4 regions of the Aeribacillus sp. FSL K6-1305 genome follow, and region 4 is predicted to be linked to each of the others. Evidence: riboswitches for the same ligand, from Rfam matches in the RefSeq annotation. Region 4 holds a riboswitch; each other region holds the start of a gene.

Region 1 (5,542 bases), on a different contig from region 4:
CACCATTTTCTCCAAAGAGAAGAAAAAAGAAGAAAAGCTGTCCAACGGAAAAAAAGCTCCTCATACTTTTTTGGTTGCGTCAATTGTTTTTCTTGGCATTTTCGTTGTTTCATTACTTTTATCGTATTTGTTAATGTGGATGGGATTTATCCGCAATGCCTTTTTCATGACGTTAGTGATTTCAACGATTTCTTTAGGAGTAGTAGTGCCGACGCTGAAAGACGAGCAAATTATGAAAACAACCATCGGCCAAATTATTTTGCTGGTGGCTGTCATAGCCGACCTTGTCACCATGATTTTGCTGGCGGTTTTTGTCTCCTTAAACAGCGAAGGAGAAAGCAATACGTGGCTTCTGCTTCTTTTGTTTGCAGCAGGCGTACTGCTTTACTTCATTGGCAAAAGGTTTAAAAGTCGATCCTTTATTAAATCGATGTCAAAAGGAACGGTTCAAATTGGAACAAGGGCGGTTTTTACGTTAATTCTCGCACTTGTAGGTTTATCGGAAACGCTTGGGGCAGAAAATATTTTAGGCGCCTTCCTTGCGGGAGTTTTAGTCTCGCTTTTATCGCCTAATTCAGACTTGGTGCAAAAGCTAGATTCGTTTGGCTACGGTTTTTTAATCCCGATCTTTTTTGTCATGATAGGGGTGGAATTGGATTTATGGGAATTGATCAAAGATCCGAACCTTCTTTTGTTAATTCCTTTGTTATTTCTCGCCCTCTTGATCTCAAAGTTTATTCCCGTTTTTGTGCTGAGAAAATGGTATGATACGAATACAACGATTGCGGCGGCGTTCTTGTTGACTGCTACTTTATCATTAGTTATTGCGGCAGCTGAAATTGGACAGCGAATCGAACTGATTGATAAGCAAATGGCTGACGCACTAATAGTAGTTGCCGTGTTAACAAGCATTATCACGCCGATAGGATTTAAAAAATTATTCCCTAAAAAAATGGCGGTGCAGCCTAAAAAGAAAGTTGCTTTTATTGGTGCAAATCAAATGACCCTTCCAGTCACAAGAGAATTGGACAAAAATTTGTATGAAGCAACCGTATATCATACACAGCAAGACAAAATTGAAAACGGGACTGCTCAATCGGTGTTTAAAATTGAAGAATTGAAAGACTATTCGATAGAATCATTGAATGAACACCACATAATGGAAGCTGATATAGTAATAGTGGCTACTGGGGATGAAGAAAGAAATGCGGAAATTGCGACATATGCAAAAGAATGCGGCGTAGAACAGGTCATCGCCTCAATTTCTTCCCCGGAGTTGGATCAAGCATTAAAAGAAAAGGGGATCAGCGTATTTTCCGTCATGCTGTCAACAAAAACGCTGCTCAGGGCTTTGATCGAATCGCCTGGCGTTATGCGGATCTTAACAAACCAAGACAACTCTCTTTATCAAATTAATATGAATAACCGAAAATATGATGGAATGAAGCTTCGATACTTTCCGTTTACAGGAGATTGTATCTTTGTCCGGATTTTTCGGGGTGAAGATTCCATTGTGCCTCACGGCGATACCGAATTGAAAAAAGGGGACCGCTTGATTGTAACGGGTTCCCGCAAATATGTAAATGAGTTAAAAGATGAGCTGGAATTTAGCAAATAATATTTGCAAACAAAACAAATTGTGATAGCATGAAATTAGTATGAAAATTTAATAAGCATCCACTAGGGGAGCCTTTGGAAAGGCTGAGATTAAAGTGTTGACTTTAAGACCCTTTGAACCTGATCTGGATGATGCCAGCGTAGGGAAGTGGGAATTTGAAACATGTGTCTGATATTCCATTACCACTTTCCAGCAAGGAAGGTGGTTTTTTATTGTTTCCAGTCTCACCCTTGGACAGCTGCTTTCCAGTTTTGAACCTTGAAAGACGAGTGTGGGCGTCTTTCTCATGAAAGGAATGTACATGTTGGAGCTTCATGCCGTAACAGACGGAACAAAACCAGTCAACGAGCTAATACGCATAATTTTGTCCATATCAGATCATGTTGATTACGTTCATATACGAGAAAAAAATAAAAGACCATGTGAGATCATTCATCTTGTAGAACAGCTTTTGGCAAACGGGATAAGGAGAGAACAGCTTGTTATCAACGATCGGCTCGATGTTGCGCTCCTAACAGGCGTTCAAAATGTTCATCTTCCGGGAACCGGCCTGCCGGTAAAAAAAGTGAAAAGTGCTTTTCCGCAAATAAAAGCCGGTGTCAGCGTCCATTCATTAGATGAAGCGGTAAAAGCAGAAAAAGACGGAGCAGACTATTGTTTTTTCGGAAACGTTTTTGAAACGAACAGTAAAAAAGGACTTCCGGCAAAGGGAACAGATTTGCTTGGGAAAATCGTTGGACACGTCAATATTCCTATTATCGCCATCGGTGGGATCACGCCTGATAATATGCAAAAGGTTTTAGAAAAAAAAGCAAGCGGTATTGCCGTTATGTCCTATATCTTTTCTTCGAAAGATCCAGAGAGCGCTGCCAAACTTTTCAGGAAAGGGGAAGCTTTTTAAAATGAACGTTTTTGATGTTGGAATCATCGGGGGAGGGGTCATCGGCCAAGGGATCGCCTATGAGCTATCAAAAGCAGGGCTGAAGACCGCCGTGTTTGAAAGCGGCGAAATCGGAGGTAAAGCGACATCCGCTGCAGCAGGAATGCTGGGTGCCCATTCTGAAAATGAAAAAAGAGACATATTTTTTGAGCTATGCTTAGAGAGCCGAAATTTATATCCGAGCCTTGCAAAAGAATTATTGGAGCAATCTGGTGTGGATATTGAGCTTGTGCAGGAAGGCATGTATCGGCTTGCATTTACTGAGGAAGAAGGCCGCTTTCTGCAATCGCTCGCAGATGAGAATGAACTAGAATGGCATTCAAGGGAAAACGTACTGGCAAATGAGCCACATGTTTCTGAAGACATTGCGGGAGCTCTTTGGCTTAAGCATGACGGCCAAGTGAAAGGTTCATCTGTTTGCCACGCATATGCGAAAGGCGCTAGAAAATATGGTGCATCTATTTTTGAACAATGTCCTGTTTTCGACGTGATTAAAGAGGGAAAAGCATACAAGCTTGTCACTTCCCAAGGAGTTTTTATATGTGGAAAAGTCGTCGTTTCAAGCGGAGTTTGGAGTGGCTTTTTCTTTGAAAAGCTGGGGCTGAGAAATCCAATGAAGCCCGTTAAAGGAGAATGCTTAGCCATAAAACCGAAAAAACTGGTGATCAACAAAACAGTGTTTTACGAGCACTGTTATATCGTACCGAAAAAAGACGGCACCGTTATTATTGGAGCAACTTCTTATGAAAACGACTGGGATACGCATCCGACAGTCAAAGGAGTATCCGAATTAATGATAAAGGTTCAGAAAATTATGCCAGAAATCGGGTCTGAACCGGTCGTTAGTGCTTGGTCGTCGCTCAGGCCGCAAACAGCTGACGGCTGGCCGTATTTTGCCGAGCACCCGGAGCATGAGGGAATCTTTTTTGCGACCGGCCATTATCGAAACGGCATTCTTCTAGCGCCGATTACAAGCTTGATCGTAAAAGACATGATTTTGAAAACGAATCAATATGAGCGTTATGTTCATAGCTTTTCTTTAAACCGATTGCTTTCTGATGCGAAAGGGAGGTGATTAAACAGTGAAACTTCGCATCAACGGCCAGCAGATGGAAGTGGAGAATAGTGTTCGAAGCATTGAAGATTTGCTGAACTTTTTTCAATTACAGGAAAGAATTGTTGTCGTTGAACGAAATGGTGAAATTGTTTCAAAAGAACAATACAGCTTCCAGACATTACATGATGGTGATCAAATTGAAATTGTCCATTTTGTTGGAGGGGGATGATGATTCATGTTAAAAATAGGAGATAAAACATTTCAGTCGAGATTAATGTTAGGAACTGGAAAATATCCGTCTTTTGAGATACAAAAAGAAGCGGTGGAGGCCTCAGGTGCTGAAATTTTGACATTTGCCGTCAGAAGAATGAATATTTACGAGCCTTCTCAGCCAAATTTTTTAGAAATGTTGGATTTATCGAAATATACGCTTCTGCCGAACACGGCCGGGGCAAAAACTGCGGAGGAAGCAGTCAGAATCGCTAAACTTGCGAAGGCATCAGGATTATGTGATATGATTAAGGTGGAAGTAATTGGAGATGATAAAACGCTTCTCCCTGATCCGATTGAAACATTGAAGGCATCAGAGATGTTATTGGATGAAGGGTTTATTGTTCTTCCATACACTTCAGACGATGTTGTTCTGGCGAAGAAGCTTGAAGAATTAGGGGTTCATGCCATCATGCCGGGAGCATCTCCGATCGGATCAGGCCAAGGAATTGTCAATCCTCTCAATTTATCATTTATTATTGAGCAAGCCAATATTCCAGTCATTGTTGATGCCGGAATCGGTTCGCCGGCAGATTGCGCACTCGCCATGGAGATGGGAGCAGATGGAATCTTATTAAATACAGCTGTTTCCGGTGCAAAGGATCCTGTGAAAATGGCGAAGGCAATGAAGCTGGCGATTGAAGCAGGCAGACTTGGATATGAAGCAGGACGCATTCCGAAAAAACGGTATGCACAAGCAAGCAGTCCAACGGAAGGAATGTTAACGACATAATGGAACGATATTCTCGCCAAATCTTGTTTTCTCCTATTGGAGAAGAGGGACAAAAAAAATTGCTGAAAAGCCATGTGCTCATTGTTGGAGCTGGAGCACTCGGCTGTGCAAGCGCTGAAATGTTAGCCCGTGCTGGAATCGGTAAAATAACCATCATTGACCGTGATTATGTCGATTGGAGCAATCTCGGGCGTCAACAGCTGTATACGGAAGAGGATGCGAAACAAAAGCTGCCAAAAGCGGTTGCTGCCAAAAAACATTTGCAGGAAATCAATTCGAACATTTCGATTGAAGCGATTGTGGGCGATTTCTCAATTGATTTTATAGAACATGTAAAGGATGTCGATCTTATCATCGATGGGACTGACAATTTTGAAACGAGATTTTTCATCAATGATTTAGCGATGAAGCACGAAATACCTTGGATCTATGGGGCAGTAGTGAGAAGTTATGGAATGACCGTTTCCATCGTTCCGAAACAAACACCATGCCTCCATTGTATGCTCCAAGCGATTCCGTCTGACGGAATGACGTGCGATACAGTTGGCGTGATCAGCCCGGCGGTGCAAATCGTCGCCTCTTATCAAACAGCAGAGGCACTGAAATATTTAGTCAGCGGAGAGGTGTCCAAGCAGTTAGTTTCATTTGATGTTTGGACAAGGGAGCATTCTGCAGTGGACATGACAAAATTAAAAAAGGCCGACTGCCCATCGTGCGGACATCACCCGACATATCCATATTTGTCGGTTGAAAATGGATTAAAAACAGCGGTTTTGTGCGGAAGGAATACCGTACAAATACGTCCGCAGCAAAAACAGAAGATTTCGCTATCAGAAATTACCAATCGTTTGCGTCCGATCGTGAAAGACTTAAAGGGAAATGCTTATTTAATATCCTTTCAGGCGGATGATTTCCGCGTCGTGC
Region 2 (5,542 bases), on a different contig from region 4:
GTGCAGTTCAACCAACACATTTTAATGTAAATATGTATGAAGACCTAAAAGAAATTTATGACCATGTAATGAAAAAAAATACTTTCAGCCCCAGCGAAATGCAAGCAATTGCAGAGGAATTGGGGAACCTACGAAAGAGCACTCTTTAAGTGAATTGAGCTTTCTGCTGCTCGTTGCGAATGGGCTTGTGCAAATGACGGCAATTAGTGTTTAACTTAGCGATGTTGAAGTGTTGTGAAAACTCGCAGCTGCTGTCCTCATCAGCTTGCTTCAGTTGATTTGTTATATGTGGTTCTATACGCTTCTCAAAACGATGTTCGAGTCACATTAGGAACCGCCCAATCTGCCATCCATCAGAGGTTTAGCTTGGATTCTAAAGCAGGCGAATCGTGTACGCGCTCCATTTTCATCATTCTCTTTTTCTTTTGCAGGAGAAAAATAAAGATAGACCTCCTTGTTGTTTAGATGCCAGATTTCAGAAGAAATCGTTTTTACTTTAAAGCAGCTTTATAAATTCAGTATAAGCTGCTTTTTGTATAATAACTTTTTGTCAAAACGGTGTCTATTTTTTGAACAAAATGTGAATTTTTTGTTTCGTTTTTGTGACAAATGATTTATAATAAAAGAAAACGTTTTCTTTGTTTGGGGGTCAAAAAAATGGTCGTGACACTTATGAAATATTTTTATTTATTCGTTGCTCTCTTCTGTTTATTGTCTGGAATTTTGGTCGGTTTTGCAAAGGAGCTGCCGCTTTCGGTGATAGTCATTTTCTTAGGTTTTTTCAATCTTGCTTTATATTATGTCTTCCATAGAGAAGCCTTGAAAAAACAGCAAATTTAAAAGAATGGCGAAAATAAAGGCACCATTCTTTTTCGAAAACGTCAAATAAGCTTTTTATAAACTTTATCTTTATAAAATTGAGATGCAGGTGTGTTGAATATATTCCTTTTCTTCACGATTCGTTCCAATGCTAATTGTTTTTCCGACAGCTTTTGTTGTAATTTTTTCCTTTCGGCTTCATCTTCACAGCATTTTAGTAAATCTTGAATAGTTAATAGTTCCTTTTTCAAGTCATTTTCTTGATCGACCATTCCGGCGTTTCTCAAAAGACGATAAGCCATTCGGAGTTCTTCCGGAATATCAGACAAATCGTCATGCGGGAGAGGCTTCCCCATCCCGGGAAGTTCTTTAAACTCTCCCTCTTCATATGCCTTTTTGATCCGATCCTCAGCAATTTTTGCAAATATATCCACGCTTCACCCTCCCTTCGACCGTTATGTTCGTCCTTTTTCTAAACGCTTTACCCGCTTTTTCATCGCTTTTGTTAAATATCCACCTTTAAAAGAACGAATTTCATACGAGCTTAAAAACGCTTTTGGTTCTATTTCATTGACAAGGTTTAAAAATTCTTCCTCCCGAGAGCGTTGAGCAACAACTTCCAAACGATACCTAATCGAATTCATTCCTTCTCCTTGAAAGACCGTAACCCCAAAACCAGCCTCCCTCAATTTTTTGACTAATCCGGAATTTTTATCCATTAAATTCACATTGTATGTTACATATCCAAAAGCCAGCTTTTTCTCCAGTTCACCGCCCAACAACAGCCCTGCACCAAAACCGATAATATATGCACTAATATTGTAAATATTAGATAAATCTTGAAAAACTATTCCTAAAGCGACAATATAAATCGCTGCTTCTAGCAAACCTATACCAGCAGCAGCCTTTGTTTGATTTTTCACTAACAAAATAGTTCGGATCGTCAATACTGGTACATACAATAATTGCAGCAAAAAAATAAAAATTGCTTGTAGAAACATGTTGCCTAGACACTCCTTTGTTCCATCATACTATAAATTATTTTCAAAAAGAAAGAGCTATCATAAACTCAAAATCTGAGATTTGAAACTACATTTTTACAATTCATCTTGATCTGTTATTATGCTTCGAAACTTCCTTTTTCATGCGAATAGGCTGGCGCTTGAAATACATCGCTGTTCTCCATACCCACTCCAACGGCCCTAATTGAAAATATTTAAACCAAATATGGCTGATGATAAGCTGCACGGCAAAAATTGCGAGTGCAAGCCAAAAACCGGCGAAGGGGTATACTTTACCGTACAATCCCAATCCGTAATGATAAAAAAGATATGTACAAATAACAGATTGCATGATGTAATTTGTCAATGACATGCGTCCAACAGGCGCAATCTTCTTAACAATTTGCCGACAGATTGGGTGAAAATATAAAAATATTAGAGAGATCACATAAAACAACATGAGAAATGGTGCACCGAACACCATGTAAAAACTATTTTTAGCGGTGACCGCAAAAATATTTAACGGAAGCCCAATGATAAGCCCGAAAAACCAGATGGCTGTTAATAACCTTCGATGCTTCTCCGGTTCTTGAAAAAGCTTTTGTTTCGCAAATATCATGCCAACTAAAAACATGCTGATATATGGGAGCATGTTTATTATATAGACAAGCGGTTGAAAAGGCCACATGCCAGACATAGACATGTAAAAAAGCCGATCATGAATACGCTGATGGAAAATATCAGTAAAACTTCCGTTTTGATATGAATGGATTGCGTTTCTTGCCTCCTCTTCCAATAAGGCAGCCTGCTCTCTTTTTTGGACTAAAGCATCCTCACCATTGGATACAGCCGTCATCAAACCAATAAGGAGCAAATATAAACTAAATAAACATACAGTCCATACCAAAAGGGTTTTCCAGGAACACTTCCGGAAAAAAAGGAGAAGAAACCCCAGCACAGCATAATCCATTAAAATGTCTCCATCCCAAATGAAAAATGAATGAATTAGTCCAAATACAAAAAGCACCACCAGTCTGCGTATATATATAGAAACAAAGTTCCTGCCGTTTCCTAAAGCCCGTTCCTCCATGATGATGATTCCAAATCCGAACAATAATGAGAACATTGTAATAAACTTCATTTGTACAAATATTTCCAAAATATTTTTCGTTAGAAAATCCCATGTTCTCCATGTTTCAGTAAAAAAATTTTCGCTGCCTATTTGGTATAAATATACATCTGGATAGCTGAAATGCGCCATATTCACAAGTAAAATGCCAAATATCGCAGCCCCCCGCACCACATCCACTACTTCATAACGCTCACGTTTAAGATTCAAACCAAAACCCCCATTCTGAAAAAAGTTCTTATTGTTAACGCCCTTTTTTCATTACTTTTTGTCCAAAGGCTGCATTTCAGCTTTATCGTGTTTAAATTTATTTGAATATAGCGAAAAAAGAATGACAATTTTCTTATAGTCTATTATGATAGACATAAGATTCGAATATCAACAGATCCACAAGGGGAGCTATATGCTGAGAGTGGACGGATATTTCGTCCAGACCCTTTGAACCTGTTAGTTAATGCTAGCGTAGGGATGTGGAAGTATACTGATCCATGATACAGCCTTTTTCCCCCTTATGGATATTTGTTGATAGCAAATAATATACAGGGGGTTTTATTTTTGGAAAAAAATCGCTTATTACTATTAATAGAAGCAGCAATCTTTGCAGCATTGGCAGTTATACTTGATCTTCTCCCTTCCATTCAATTATCATCAGCCATTTCTATATCCATTGCCATGGTGCCTGTACTCATATTATCGTTTCGATCCGGTGCAAAGATTGGCTTCATTTCCGGCTTTTTATGGGGATTATTGCAAATTGTATTAGGTGATGCATACATCCTGACGCCTGTTCAAGGCTTCATCGACTATTTTCTAGCTTTTTCCTTTATCGGTTTAGCCGGTCTTTTCAGCAAAACTATTCAAAATAAGCTGAAAGATGGAAAGAAAAGCTCTGCTCTTGTTTTCATCATCTTTGGCGTCTTCATCGGAGCTTTTGCACGTTATTTTTGGCATTTTATCAGCGGTGTCTTTTTCTTCGGAGAATATGCACCAGAAGGAATGTCAGCGGTCGTTTATTCTTTGATCGTAAACGGCATTACGATGATAGGAGCGTTTGTATTATGCGCTGTCGTTACTGTTATTCTCATTATGGCAGCGCCAAGATTGGTTGTAAAATAAACAAAATCATCCTCTGCAAAACATGCAGAGGATAATTTTGTTTATAGGGTAAATACTTTCGTTTCAACAGTGTATTTTTTTAATTTTTCACGGCTTACATGAAAACCGATCCCCGGGTTATCAGGCAAGGCAATTTTTCCATTATAAACCGATATTTCCGGTTCAATAATATCTTCTTCCCAATACTTAGATGAACTGGATATATCTCCTGGCAGTGTGAATTGTTCAAGTGTCGCTAAGGCTATATTATGGGCCCGTCCAATCCCTGATTCAAGCATCCCTCCGCACCAAACTGGAACATTTTGCTCTTTGCAAAAATCATGGATTTTTTTTGCTTCTGTCAAACCGCCAACACGGCCGATTTTTATATTCATAATTTTGCAGCTTCGAAGTTCAACAGCCTTTCGAGCATCTTCGAAGGAACAAATACTTTCATCTAAACAGATCGGTGTGTCCAATTCTTTTTGAAGTTTGCTATGATCCACAATATCATCGTGCGCAAGAGGCTGCTCAATCATCATTAATTGAAACTCATCCAATTGTTTTAGATGATTTATATCTTTTAATGTATAGGCACTGTTCGCATCAGCCATTAAATCCAAGTTCGGAAAATGCTTCCGTATTTCCTTAACTACTTCAATATCCCAACCTGGTTTAATCTTTATTTTTACTCTCTTGTATCCTTCCTCCTGATATTGTTCAATAAGACTGATTAAATCTTTTATTGTTGGCTGAATACCGATGCTCACCCCAGCTTCAACTTCTTTTTTCATTCCCCCGAGAGCTTGTGAAAGAGGTATATTTTGCTGTTTTGCATATAGATCCCACACGGCACCTTCCAAAGCCGCTTTTGCCATATAATTTCTGCGAATAAAACGAAACGATTCAGCCAACTCACGAGGATGATGAAACGTCGTCTTTGATAAAATCGGAATGAGGAAATCTTCGATCATGTGCACAGTTGTTTTCACGGTTTCTTCTGTATACCATGGAATGGAAAAAGCAACCCCTTCTCCAAAACCGGCTGCACCATCATCATCCTTTACTTCTACGATCAACAATTCGCGATCGTGAATGTCTCCATAGCTAGTAGAAAATGGGGCTTTCAAACGCATCTGTAATATATGCAAAACAATTTTCTTAATTTTTATCAATTAAGAGCATCTCCTTTTTTAAACAAGCTCTCAGCTAAGTTCGACAAAATCATTCCCATTCGCCAGAGGGCTCGATATTTCCCGGAAAATATTTCTTAAAATAGCGAATCCACTCGAACGTTTGTTTTACACTAATTATAAAATAAACGCTTTCTTAATGTAAAGGAGCAAGGGATTTCTTTATTTCCCTTATTGTTTATTGAACTGCAAAAATCTCAAATAAATAATGAGATCAATCGTAGAAACGAGTCTCATCATGAGATTAATTTTTCCACTCAATAGTTGTCTTCTTCTCTTTGTTGACTAGCAATTTAAAAACATCA
Region 3 (5,542 bases), 1.2 Mb from region 4:
CATAATGAAAGAAATTCAAAACTAATGTTTGCAGCGTTTTAGCCCGCGTGGTGGAAATTTCCTTCCGATTCTCAAGCCCCTCAAACATTTTGTGAATAATTTTATTGCCGATTGATTTGACGATAATATATGCAATGTAAATTCCAATAAGCTTGGCCAAAACTTCTCCTGATTTTAAAGCCAGATCAGCCCAATCAATAGATTCAAAAAAGTTCAAAACCATTTCCCCTTTCTTTTCGAGCCAATCATTTGGTTATTTGACGGGATCATGTTAAACTGAATGTACAGTTGAAAGTTTAACATAGAAAAAGGAATTTTCAATGATTGTTACATTTTTTTAATGATAGCGGCGAAAATTGGAAATAGTATTATTGTTCTCTTCGTCGCAATGAAAATGTAAAACAGATTATTTAAATTAATTATTATTTAAAATTGACTAAAATTTTGTTGTTATATATAATAGTAATCGGAGGAAGGATATTGAGAAAATACTCAATTCATTCTCATTTGTTTTTGAAGGAAACGATCAAAAAGTTTCCTTTAAAATAAAATTTTAAAATGGAGGGTTACATAATGGCAGAGCGTTTGGTTGGTAAACAAGCTCCACGTTTTGAAATGGATGCCGTTTTGCCAAACAAAGAGTTTGGTAAAGTAAGCTTGGAAGGAATCATGAAACAAGGAAAATGGACAGTTCTTTTCTTTTATCCAATGGACTTCACTTTCGTTTGTCCAACTGAAATCACAGCTATTTCTGACCGTTATGAAGAATTTGAAGATCTTGATGCAGAAGTGATTGGCGTATCAACTGACACAATTCACACACACTTAGCTTGGATTAAAACTCCTCGCGAAGAGAACGGTTTAGGCGATATTAAATATCCGCTTGCAGCAGATACAAATCATCAAGTATCAAGAGACTACGGCGTTTTAATCGAAGAAGAAGGAGTTGCTCTTCGCGGATTGTTCATCATCAATCCAGAAGGCGAACTTCAATATCAAACAGTATTCCATAACAACATTGGCCGCGATGTTGATGAAACATTGCGTGTACTTCAAGCGCTTCAAACTGGCGGACTTTGCCCAGCAAACTGGAAGCCTGGTCAAGAAACGCTTAAAGTATAATGAAGCTTTTCATTCAAAGGGCCTAGCAGTACGTTAGGCCTTTTTTCAAACGATTATTTTTTTGATATTCATTCTTCAAGGAGGAAGCGGAAATGAAATTACGTGAGCCAATGCCTGAATTAGTCGGAGCAACAACTTGGCTGAATGGCGAAGTAACGAAAGAGCAATTAATCGGTGAAAAACCAACATTAATCCATTTTTGGTCAATCAGCTGCCATTTGTGTAAAGAAGCAATGCCGAAAGTAAATGAGTTCCGCGATCAATATAAAGATAAACTGAACGTAGTAGCTGTTCATATGCCTCGCTCCGAAAAGGATTTAGATATTGATGATATTAAAAAAGTAGCGGAAGAACACGGGATTACGCAACCGATCTTTGTTGACAACGAACATAAATTAACCGATGCTTTTGAAAATCAATATGTACCTGCATATTATGTTTTTGACAAAAACGGCATTCTTCGCCACTTCCAAGCAGGAGGAAGCGGAATGAAAATGCTGGAAAAACGTGTTAATCGGGTGTTAGCGGAAACAGAAAACGCTGAATGATTCAACCATCTGCAAAACATTGCAGGTGGTTTTTCATTTTAGAAATACCTTTCCGGCTTTGAAAGGACTTGTTTTTATTGCTTCGAAGCTTTCAAAAGATAAGCATCTCCATTTTCCATTCATCTGACATCCTTTTTCCAGCTCTCAATCCTAAAGAAATGATTCACATTCCAAATCACAACATGCTATAATAAATGATGCTAGTTTGAACAAAAAGGAGCATAGGTGGATGGCAAAACAATCACAAACTTTTTCCATTATGAATCTATTAAAGGTGCTTTTGGCTGTCATCGTTATCCTTTTCCTATTTTATTTGCTTGCGTTTAACGACGTCGTCGTGCGTTTTATATCTCTGCTATTAAATGGATGTTTAGTTGTTCTCGCCTTCCTTGTCTATCGGAAAATAGACTATATGATAAAGATGAAAGAAGAACGAAAAGAGCCTATTCAAACCGAAAAGCTGCCTGATGAAACAGAAATGGCGCGAAAAGAACAGCAATTAAATAAACTGGAGCTTGATAAAACGCAATTGTTGGAGGAGCTATTAACAAAAGCCGGTATCGAAGAGGAAGAAAAACAAAAGTACCGAGCCAAAATTAGAGAAAAAGAGGATGAAGCTTCAAAGCTTCAACAAGAGCTGGCATTCATGAAAGGCCGGATTGCCAACTTGATTTTAAAAAGAGATCCTGAGATCGAGCGGATTGTCCTGCTGCTTGATGCGGATTTTATATTAAATCATTCGTTAGTGGAAATTAATCAAAGGTTTCAGGAAATTAGCGGCAGTTTTTCCGAACAATCCATCGAGCATTTGAAAAAGGCTAATTATATTGATCAACATTTGCAATTTACTCGAATTGGTTATCGTGAATTATTAAAGACAGCAAAAAGGATCAATTAACCGTTAGCTTGTATTTTTCTATATTTTATGATTTAATGAAATTAAATGAAAATTTCATAATATTAACATACCACTAGGGGAGCCGGACGGCTGAGAAAGGCGTGTGCCTTGACCCTTTGAACCTGATCTAGATCATACTAGCGTAGGGAAGTGGTGCAGTAATATCGAAACCTGTCTATGGGTTTTGTATATACTTGCCCGTTCCCTTATATTGGGAACGGGCTTTTTGCATTACAAGGCTGATTGGCAAACCATTTTTCAAAACAAAATGTTAAGAAAGGGTAGACAACGTGTTACAAACGCTATTTCAGCAAATTGATGAAAGGGAAGAAGAACTTCTGAATCTTCTAAAAACACTCGTATCGTTTGAAACGCCGAGCCCTCCGGCAAGAAATGCAAAAGAGGCTCAAAAGTATGTCGCCTCATATTTGGAAGACATCGGCTTTTCCATTGATCAATGGGATTTATATGAACAAGATCCAGTCGTAGTAGGAACGAAAAAAGGAAAAGATCCAGAAAATTACCACAGTTTAATTATTAACGGGCATATTGATGTCGCTTCAATCGAAGAGGGAGAAGAATGGCTAACGCCTCCTTTTGAGGCAACGGTTAAAGGGGATTACATATACGGACGCGGTGTAGCGGATATGAAAGGGGGAATGGCTGCCAGTCTGTTTGCATTAAAGCTGCTGCAAGAAAACGGCATTGAGCCGGGAGGGGATATCATTTTTCAGTCCGTCGTCGGAGAAGAAGTAGGCGAAGCAGGAACAAAATCGTGCTGCGACCGGGGATATCGAGCTGATTTTGCCATCGTTGTCGATTCAAGCAACTGTGAAATACAAGGGCAAGGCGGGGTGATCACGGGCTGGATTACGATTGAAAGCCCCGAGACATTTCACGATGGCACGAGAAGACAAATGATTCATGCCGGCGGGAAGCTTTTTGGGGCAAGCGCGATTGAAAAAATGATGAAAATTATTGAAGGACTGCGAGAGCTTGAACAGCATTGGGCAGTGATGAAAACGAGCAAAGGCTTTCCGCCTGGTTCTGCCACAATTAATCCTGCAGTGATTGAAGGTGGAAGGCACGCCGCTTTTGTGGCCGATAAATGTTCCCTTTGGATTACCGTTCACTATTACCCGGAAGAGCATTATGTAGAGGTGATCCGGGAAATTGAAGAACATATCCATCATGTTGCAATGGCTGATCCATGGCTTCGGAAATATCCTCCGAAATTTAAATGGGGCGGCACATCGATGATTGAAGATCGAGGAGAAATTTTCCCAGCTTTTTCATATGACGAACATTCACTCGGAGTGAAAACATTACAAAAAGCACATAAACTGGCATTTAATGAGGAAGCAAAGCTGACGATGTCCCCTACTGTGACAGACGGCGGCTGGCTGAGTGAAGCGGGAATTCCCGTCGTTTTATATGGACCGGGCACGCTTGAAGATGCACACTCGGTGAATGAAAAGCTGTCCATCCCCCAATTAAAAACATTTACAAAATCGCTGATCGTGTTTTTATTTGATTGGTATCAGAAAAAACGATGACAATTACAAAAGCTGCGAAAGGGGTAATTCAAATGTTTACAGACCGATTGTATAAAACTGCAAAACCGATTTGGGAAGCGAGTTACCATCATCCGTTTGTTCAAGGAATCGGCAATGGGACGCTGGATATCGACAAATTTCGCTTTTTTATGGAGCAGGATTATCTTTATTTAATCGAATACTGCCGCCTGTTTGCCCTTGGAAGCTTAAAGGCTCACAATCTTCAAACAATGACAGTTTTTGCTGATCTTCTACATTCGACGTTAAAAGTGGAAATGGATTTGCATCGTCAATACGCTGAAAGAATAGGAATAGAGAAGGAAAAATTAGAACAAGTTCAGCCTGCTGCTACAACCGTTGCATATACGAGCTATATGTTAAATGTGTCGCAGCGAGGATCATTGGCAGAACTGGTTGCCGCAGTCCTTCCATGTACATGGAGCTATTATGAAATCGGCACACGCTTACATGAGATTCCTGGTGCCAGTGAACATGAGTTTTACGGCGAGTGGGTAAAAATGTACGCATCAACAGAATTCGGTGAATTGGCAAAATGGCTGAAAGATTTAATGAATGAGCTTGCAGAAGGAAAACGGGAAGAAGAATTGAAATGGCTGGAAGATATTTTTGTCACAACGAGCAAATACGAATATATGTTTTGGGAAATGTCTGAACGAAAAGAAATGTGGCCAATCGAAATCAATTCTTAATATAGGAGAGAATGAACATGAAATTTACTGAAAAAATTCGAACAAAAGCAGATCCGATATGGCAGGCCAGCTTCGATCATCCATTTGTAAAAGGTATTGCCGAAGGGAGTTTGCCACTTGAATGTTTTCGTTATTACGTTTTACAAGATTCGTATTATTTAAGCCATTTTGCAAAAGTGCAATCGTATGGAGCGGCAAAAGCAAACGATTTATATACGACATCGCGAATGGCTCAGCATGCACAAGGAACATTTGAAGCGGAATTATCTCTTCATGAAACATTTGCCAAACAGCTGGGAATCACAGAGGAGGAGAAGGCGAATTTTAAGCCGGCCCCAACGGCGTACGCCTATACTTCCCATTTATATCGAGCGGCGATCAACGGTCACTTAGGCGATATTATTGCTGCAATACTTCCGTGCTATTGGCTATATTACGAAATTGGCGAAAAATTAAAAGATGCGAAGCCAAAAGAACCGATTTATCACCAATGGATTGCGGCTTATGGGGGCGATTGGTTTAAGCAGCTTGTCGAAGAACAAATTGACAGGCTGGATGAAATCGCACAACAAACGATAGAAGCCGATCTAAAAAGAATGGAAGAGCATTTTATCATCAGCAGTCAATATGAATTAGCGTTTTGGGAAATGGCTTACCGTTTAGAAAAATGGGAAGTGGAACCCAAAATCAGTCAATAAAGGAGTTTGA
Region 4 (5,542 bases):
TCAATGTATACACAGATTTTTTTATTCATCATCTTTGGGGAAAAAGAGAAATTGACTATCATTTTGTCGGTCACTCATATATGAAAGATTATTTGCTCGAAAAAGGTATAAAGAAAGAGCAGATTTTTGTTACAGGGATTCCTATTCACCCAAATTTTACAAAAAGGAAAGATGAACATGTACATAGCATGCGCTTTTATCGAGGATTAATTTCGGGAGGAAGCTCAGGCGTCGGTTCAATAGAGAAGATAACGGAAAAAATCAGCCGCGATGATGATATCCATTATATGGTGTTATGCGGAAAAAACAGAAAGCTTTATGATCGATTAATAAAACAAAACCATCCACGAATTACTCCTTTACCTTACATCTCTTCAAGAGAACAAATGAACGATCTGTACAATCGCGTCGATTTTATCATGACAAAACCCGGGGGTGTGACAATCAGCGAATGTTTATACAAAAAAATTCCTATATTTGTATACCACACTCTTCCAGGACAGGAAGAAATAAATTTGGAGAAATTAACAAAATTCGGGATGGTGTTTGATTTTCGAAATTGGCAAGAGGAAACAAATATTTCGGCCTCCATTATTCGAGCGCTGCAATCTAAGCAGCTATCAAAATTTTTATCGAAAGTGGATGAATATCATAAAAGTTTAGCTCCGATTGAACCAGCGGGATTGATCAAACGTTTAATGAATGAATAGCTCCTGGAAGCCATTAAAGCTTCTAGGAGCATTAGTTTGAAAATTATTTATCGATAAAGGGATGACCCGCCCTCTATAAATTCTTTTGCTTTTTGCCTCAAACCTTCCTGAACGAAATCAGAATCACTTGAACCGGCCATTTTTCTTAAATTGTGGGAAATTTTCATCGAGCAAAATTTTGGACCGCACATAGAACAAAAATGGGCAATTTTCGCTCCTTCTGCCGGCAAAGTTTCGTCATGATATTCGCGTGCCCGTTCAGGATCGAGAGAAAGATTAAATTGGTCGTTCCAGCGAAATTCAAAACGGGCTTTTGATAAAGCATCATCCCTTATTTGGGCGCCTGGATGCCCTTTTGCCAAATCTGCGGCATGGGCTGCAATTTTATAAGCAACAACACCTTGGCGCACATCCTCTTTATTGGGAAGGCCTAAATGCTCTTTCGGAGTTACATAACATAGCATGGCCGTTCCGTACCAGCCGATCATGGCTGCTCCAATGGCTGACGTAATATGATCATAGCCGGGAGCAATATCGGTCGTTAATGGACCGAGGGTATAAAAAGGAGCCCCTTTGCAAATTTCATTTTCTAAATCAACATTTTCTTTAATTTTATGCATCGGAATGTGCCCAGGGCCTTCGATCATGACTTGGACATCATGTTTCCAGGCGATTTCCGTCAATTCACCGAGCGTTTTCAATTCGGCAAATTGCGCTTCATCATTGGCATCTCGAATAGATCCGGGACGCAAGCCGTCACCTAATGAAACGGCAATATCATATGTTTTTAAAATTTCGCAAATCTCTTCAAAATGAGTGTATAAAAAGTTTTCTTGATGATGCGCCATACACCACTGCGCCATGATCGAACCGCCGCGGGATACGATTCCGGTCGTCCGTTTGACGGTCAAAGGGATATAGCGAAGCAGCACGCCGGCATGTATAGTAAAATAATCGACCCCTTGTTCTGCTTGCTCAATTAATGTATCACGGTAAATTTCCCATGTTAAATCTTCAGCAACGCCATTTACTTTTTCGAGCGCTTGGTAAATCGGGACGGTTCCAACCGGCACGGGCGAGTTGCGGATGATAAATTCTCTTGTTGCATGAATATTTTTTCCTGTTGACAGGTCCATAATTGTGTCAGCGCCCCAGCGGATGGCCCAAAGCATCTTCTCAACTTCTTCTTCGATTGACGATGTTACAGCTGAATTGCCAATGTTGGCATTAATTTTTACATGAAAGTTCCGGCCGATGATCATCGGTTCACTTTCCGGGTGATTAATGTTGGACGGAATAATGGCCCTGCCGGCAGCGACTTCTTGACGAACGAATTCAGGATCCATGTTTTCACGAATCGCCACAAACTCCATCTCTGGGGTGATGATCCCCTTTTTTGCATAGTGCATTTGTGTAACGACAGCACCTTTTTTTGCTTTGAAAGGCTTTCGATGAAAAGGTGTGGCAATATTGTGATCTTCCCAATTGCGAAATCCATTATCTTCAGGCTTTACCTGGCGCCCGTCATATTCTACAACATCATGACGGTCTAAAATCCACTGTTTGCGCACAGCCGGCAAACCTTTATGAATATCTGCCTGAAAATCAGGATCTGTATAGGGACCGCTCGTGTCATAAACCTTTACAGGTTCATTTTCAAACGTTCCCGCTTCCGTTTTCGTGGGAGTTAATTGAATTTCCCTCATCGGAACCCGAATATCGGGTCTCGACCCAGTCACATAAATTTTTTTGCTTGCTGGAAACTGCATGTTTTCGAAATAATGTTTCATTTTTCTCCTCCTCCATTTTTTTATCTGAAGATGTGCATAGAAAAATAGGAGGGGAGATGGGACGTGAAAAATAAAAACGGGTTCGCTTTAGCACGAACCCGATCAATTCAATATAGAAAAAGAAGGCAATACAAATACTCCCGCTACCTACTTCCCTACGCTGGCATCATCCAGATCAGGTTCAAAGGGTTGAAGAACTTCAGGCGCGTTCTTCTCTCAGTCCAGCTAATTGGACACCCCTAGTAGATGGTTATATATTTTTTTTAATAGTAACATAATATGAAAAATAATGAAAATATTTTTTCGTTTCATGATGTTTGTAGAATTGTTGATTTTTGAAACTTTCTGCGCAATTGTCCGTAATAATATTAGGCAAAAAATAAGGGGGGAGAGGCCTGAAATCAAACAATAAGTTTTTCGCTATTTGCGCTCTGCTGCTCATCTTGTCGATTATTTGTGCGTCTTTTGATGCCAAATCATCTGAAGGGAAAACTGTTTATTTTATTCCGATTGAAAATACAATTGAAAAAGGGTTGGTGCATTTTATTAAACGATCCATTCAGGAGGCGGAAAAAGAGAAGGCGGATGTCATTGTTTTTGAATTGAACACTCCTGGCGGTGCTTTAGAGGCAGCGATAGAAATAGGTAAAATGATTATGGATACAGATATCAAAACAATCGCTTATGTAAATAAACATGCGATTTCCGCAGGGGCTTATATAGCATTAAGGGCTGATCAAATATATTACCATCCTGGCGGTACCATTGGGTCAGCGGCTGTCATTGACTCCAATGGCAATGCTGCAGAAGTAAAAGTGCAATCGTTTTGGAAAGCAGAGATGAGAAATGCTGCTGAGGTTCATGGCAGAGACCCTATGTTCGCTGAGGCGATGGTAGACAGCAGCTTGGATATGCCCGAATATGGTGCAGAAAAAGGAGAATTACTAACATTAACAGCAAAACAAGCGATGGAAGTCGGGTATGGTGAAGGCATCGCCAAAAGCCGGGCAGAGCTTTTGAAATCGATCGGAATGGAAGGTGCAAAAGTCCAGGAGACTGAGGAGACGTTTGCTGAAAAAATAGCCCGTTTTGTAACAAACATGTATACCATTCCGATATTATTAACGATTAGCGGTTTAGGGTTTGTGTTAGAATTGTACACTCCTGGGTTTGGCATTCCTGGTTTTATTGGACTATTGGCACTGTTTTTGTTTTTCTTCGGTCATTTTATTGCAGGGCTTGCGGGATTGGAAACGGTTGTTTTGTTCGTGCTTGGGGTACTGCTTATAATTGCAGAGTTGTTTGTTCCAGGAGGAATTATTGGAGCAATCGGTTTTCTTTCAGTCCTTTTAAGTTTATTTTTAGCAGCTGATCATATAGGACATATGGCGGTTTCTCTTTTTATTGCCGGTTCCATTTCGATATTCACAATATTCATCATGTCAAAGGTGATTGGTAAGCGTATGAAATGGTTTAAAAAAATTATTTTAAATGATTCAATCAGCACGGAGAAAGGTTATGTATCCAATCAAAATCGTACAGATTTAATTGGGAAAACGGGTGTAACTGTGACTGCTTTACGACCGGCAGGAACAGTAATGACCGATGGAGAGGAAAGATTGGATGTTGTGACAGAAGGAACGTATATTGAGAAAGGAAAAAAAGTGAAAATTGTTAAAGTAGAAGGCTCACGAATTGTTGTAAGAGCTATTAATGAAAATGAATAGGAGGTAGGTATATCACATGGATGTATCATTTTTTCTTTTACTAGGTCTTATCGTATTAGGTCTTATTTTGCTTGGCATCTTGTTCTCTTTTGTGCCGATTATGCTCTGGATTTCCGCTCTGGCAGCTGGCGTTCGCATCAGTATTTTGACTCTTATTGGAATGAGGCTGCGCAGAGTCATTCCAAGTCGAGTGATCAATCCGTTAATTAAAGCGCATAAAGCCGGCCTTGATGTCACAACAAATCAATTGGAAAGCCATTATTTGGCAGGGGGAAATGTCGATCGAGTTGTCAACGCATTAATTGCAGCTGAAAGAGCTAATATTGAATTGAGCTTTGAACGTTGTGCTGCGATTGATTTAGCGGGAAGAGACGTGCTTGAAGCCGTTCAAATGAGCGTAAATCCGAAAGTAATCGAAACCCCGTTTATTGCAGGGGTTGCCATGGACGGAATTGAAGTGAAAGCAAAAGCCCGCATCACGGTGCGAGCCAATATCGACCGGCTTGTTGGCGGTGCCGGGGAAGAAACGATTATCGCACGTGTAGGTGAAGGAATTGTCAGCACCATTGGTTCTTCTGATGATCATAAAAAAGTGCTGGAAAACCCTGATATGATTTCGCAAACAGTTTTAAACAAAGGACTCGATTCAGGAACAGCCTTTGAAATTTTATCCATCGACATCGCGGACGTTGACATCGGCAAAAACATCGGTGCGATCCTGCAGACAGATCAAGCGGAAGCAGACAAAAACATCGCGCAAGCTAAAGCGGAGGAACGCAGGGCGATGGCGGTGGCAAGAGAGCAGGAAATGCGCGCTAAAGTTGAAGAAATGCGGGCAAAAGTTGTTGAGGCGGAAGCGCAAGTTCCGCTTGCAATGGCGGAAGCTTTAAAATCAGGAAATATTGGAGTTATGGATTATATGAACATCAAAAACATTACCGCTGATACAAATATGCGTGATTCTATCGGAAAAATGACAAAAAACTCTGCTGGTGATGAAGAAGAATGATCTTTCTGCCCATCAAAGGAGGTGTCATATGGAAATATTTGAAAATCCACTGTTCATTGTTATTTTAATCGGGATTATTTCTTCTTTGTTTGGCAGAAATAAAAAAGATCAAGAGCAGCAGAAAAAAAGGAAACAAGTTGCAAAACAAACGAAACAAAGGATAAAAAATGTTTCGACAAGCCCTCCAAATGAATGGAATCAAATTCAAAATGTACACACAGGCCTATCCAGCCAACTAAAAAAAGCTGAAAAAGACAAATCGAATATGAAATCTTTTCATAATAAAAATAAAAAACAGAAACCATC

The links. A riboswitch is a leader RNA that binds a small molecule or an ion and turns the genes downstream of it on or off. The one in region 4 is predicted to bind thiamine pyrophosphate.
Region 1: linked by a shared signal. The riboswitch ahead of tenI (thiazole tautomerase TenI) and the one ahead of thiC (phosphomethylpyrimidine synthase ThiC) in region 4 are both predicted to bind thiamine pyrophosphate.
Region 2: linked by a shared signal. The riboswitch ahead of thiT (energy-coupled thiamine transporter ThiT) and the one ahead of thiC (phosphomethylpyrimidine synthase ThiC) in region 4 are both predicted to bind thiamine pyrophosphate.
Region 3: linked by a shared signal. The riboswitch ahead of NST97_RS01265 (acetylornithine deacetylase) and the one ahead of thiC (phosphomethylpyrimidine synthase ThiC) in region 4 are both predicted to bind thiamine pyrophosphate.

What each region holds. Positions count from the first base shown of each region.
Region 1 covers NZ_JBBOQV010000004.1:53,604-59,145, reverse strand. The annotation lists gene NST97_RS19025 (monovalent cation:proton antiporter family protein) at 1-1,618, shown strand, start outside; TPP riboswitch at 1,673-1,781, shown strand; gene tenI (thiazole tautomerase TenI) at 1,905-2,519, shown strand; gene thiO (glycine oxidase ThiO) at 2,521-3,633, shown strand; gene thiS (sulfur carrier protein ThiS) at 3,641-3,844, shown strand; gene NST97_RS19005 (thiazole synthase) at 3,851-4,618, shown strand; gene NST97_RS19000 (ThiF family adenylyltransferase) at 4,615-5,542, shown strand, end outside.
Region 2 covers NZ_JBBOQV010000002.1:66,608-72,149, forward strand. The annotation lists gene NST97_RS10210 (DUF1128 domain-containing protein) at 1-149, shown strand, start outside; gene NST97_RS10215 (hypothetical protein) at 658-840, shown strand; gene NST97_RS10220 (DnaJ family domain-containing protein) at 882-1,253, opposite strand; gene NST97_RS10225 (DUF2179 domain-containing protein) at 1,275-1,820, opposite strand; gene NST97_RS10230 (DUF418 domain-containing protein) at 1,924-3,159, opposite strand; TPP riboswitch at 3,332-3,435, shown strand; gene thiT (energy-coupled thiamine transporter ThiT) at 3,505-4,065, shown strand; gene menC (o-succinylbenzoate synthase) at 4,107-5,216, opposite strand; gene NST97_RS10245 (carbon-nitrogen hydrolase family protein) at 5,482-5,542, opposite strand, start outside.
Region 3 covers NZ_JBBOQV010000001.1:278,853-284,394, forward strand. The annotation lists gene NST97_RS01245 (mechanosensitive ion channel family protein) at 1-223, opposite strand, end outside; gene NST97_RS01250 (peroxiredoxin) at 574-1,122, shown strand; gene NST97_RS01255 (TlpA family protein disulfide reductase) at 1,215-1,670, shown strand; gene NST97_RS01260 (hypothetical protein) at 1,900-2,568, shown strand; TPP riboswitch at 2,634-2,734, shown strand; gene NST97_RS01265 (acetylornithine deacetylase) at 2,859-4,124, shown strand; gene tenA (thiaminase II) at 4,157-4,834, shown strand; gene tenA (thiaminase II) at 4,852-5,532, shown strand.
Region 4 covers NZ_JBBOQV010000001.1:1,470,471-1,476,012, reverse strand. The annotation lists gene NST97_RS07105 (MGDG synthase family glycosyltransferase) at 1-710, shown strand, start outside; gene thiC (phosphomethylpyrimidine synthase ThiC) at 758-2,500, opposite strand; TPP riboswitch at 2,636-2,751, opposite strand; gene NST97_RS07095 (NfeD family protein) at 2,944-4,227, shown strand; gene floA (flotillin-like protein FloA) at 4,244-5,236, shown strand; gene NST97_RS07085 (hypothetical protein) at 5,265-5,542, shown strand, end outside.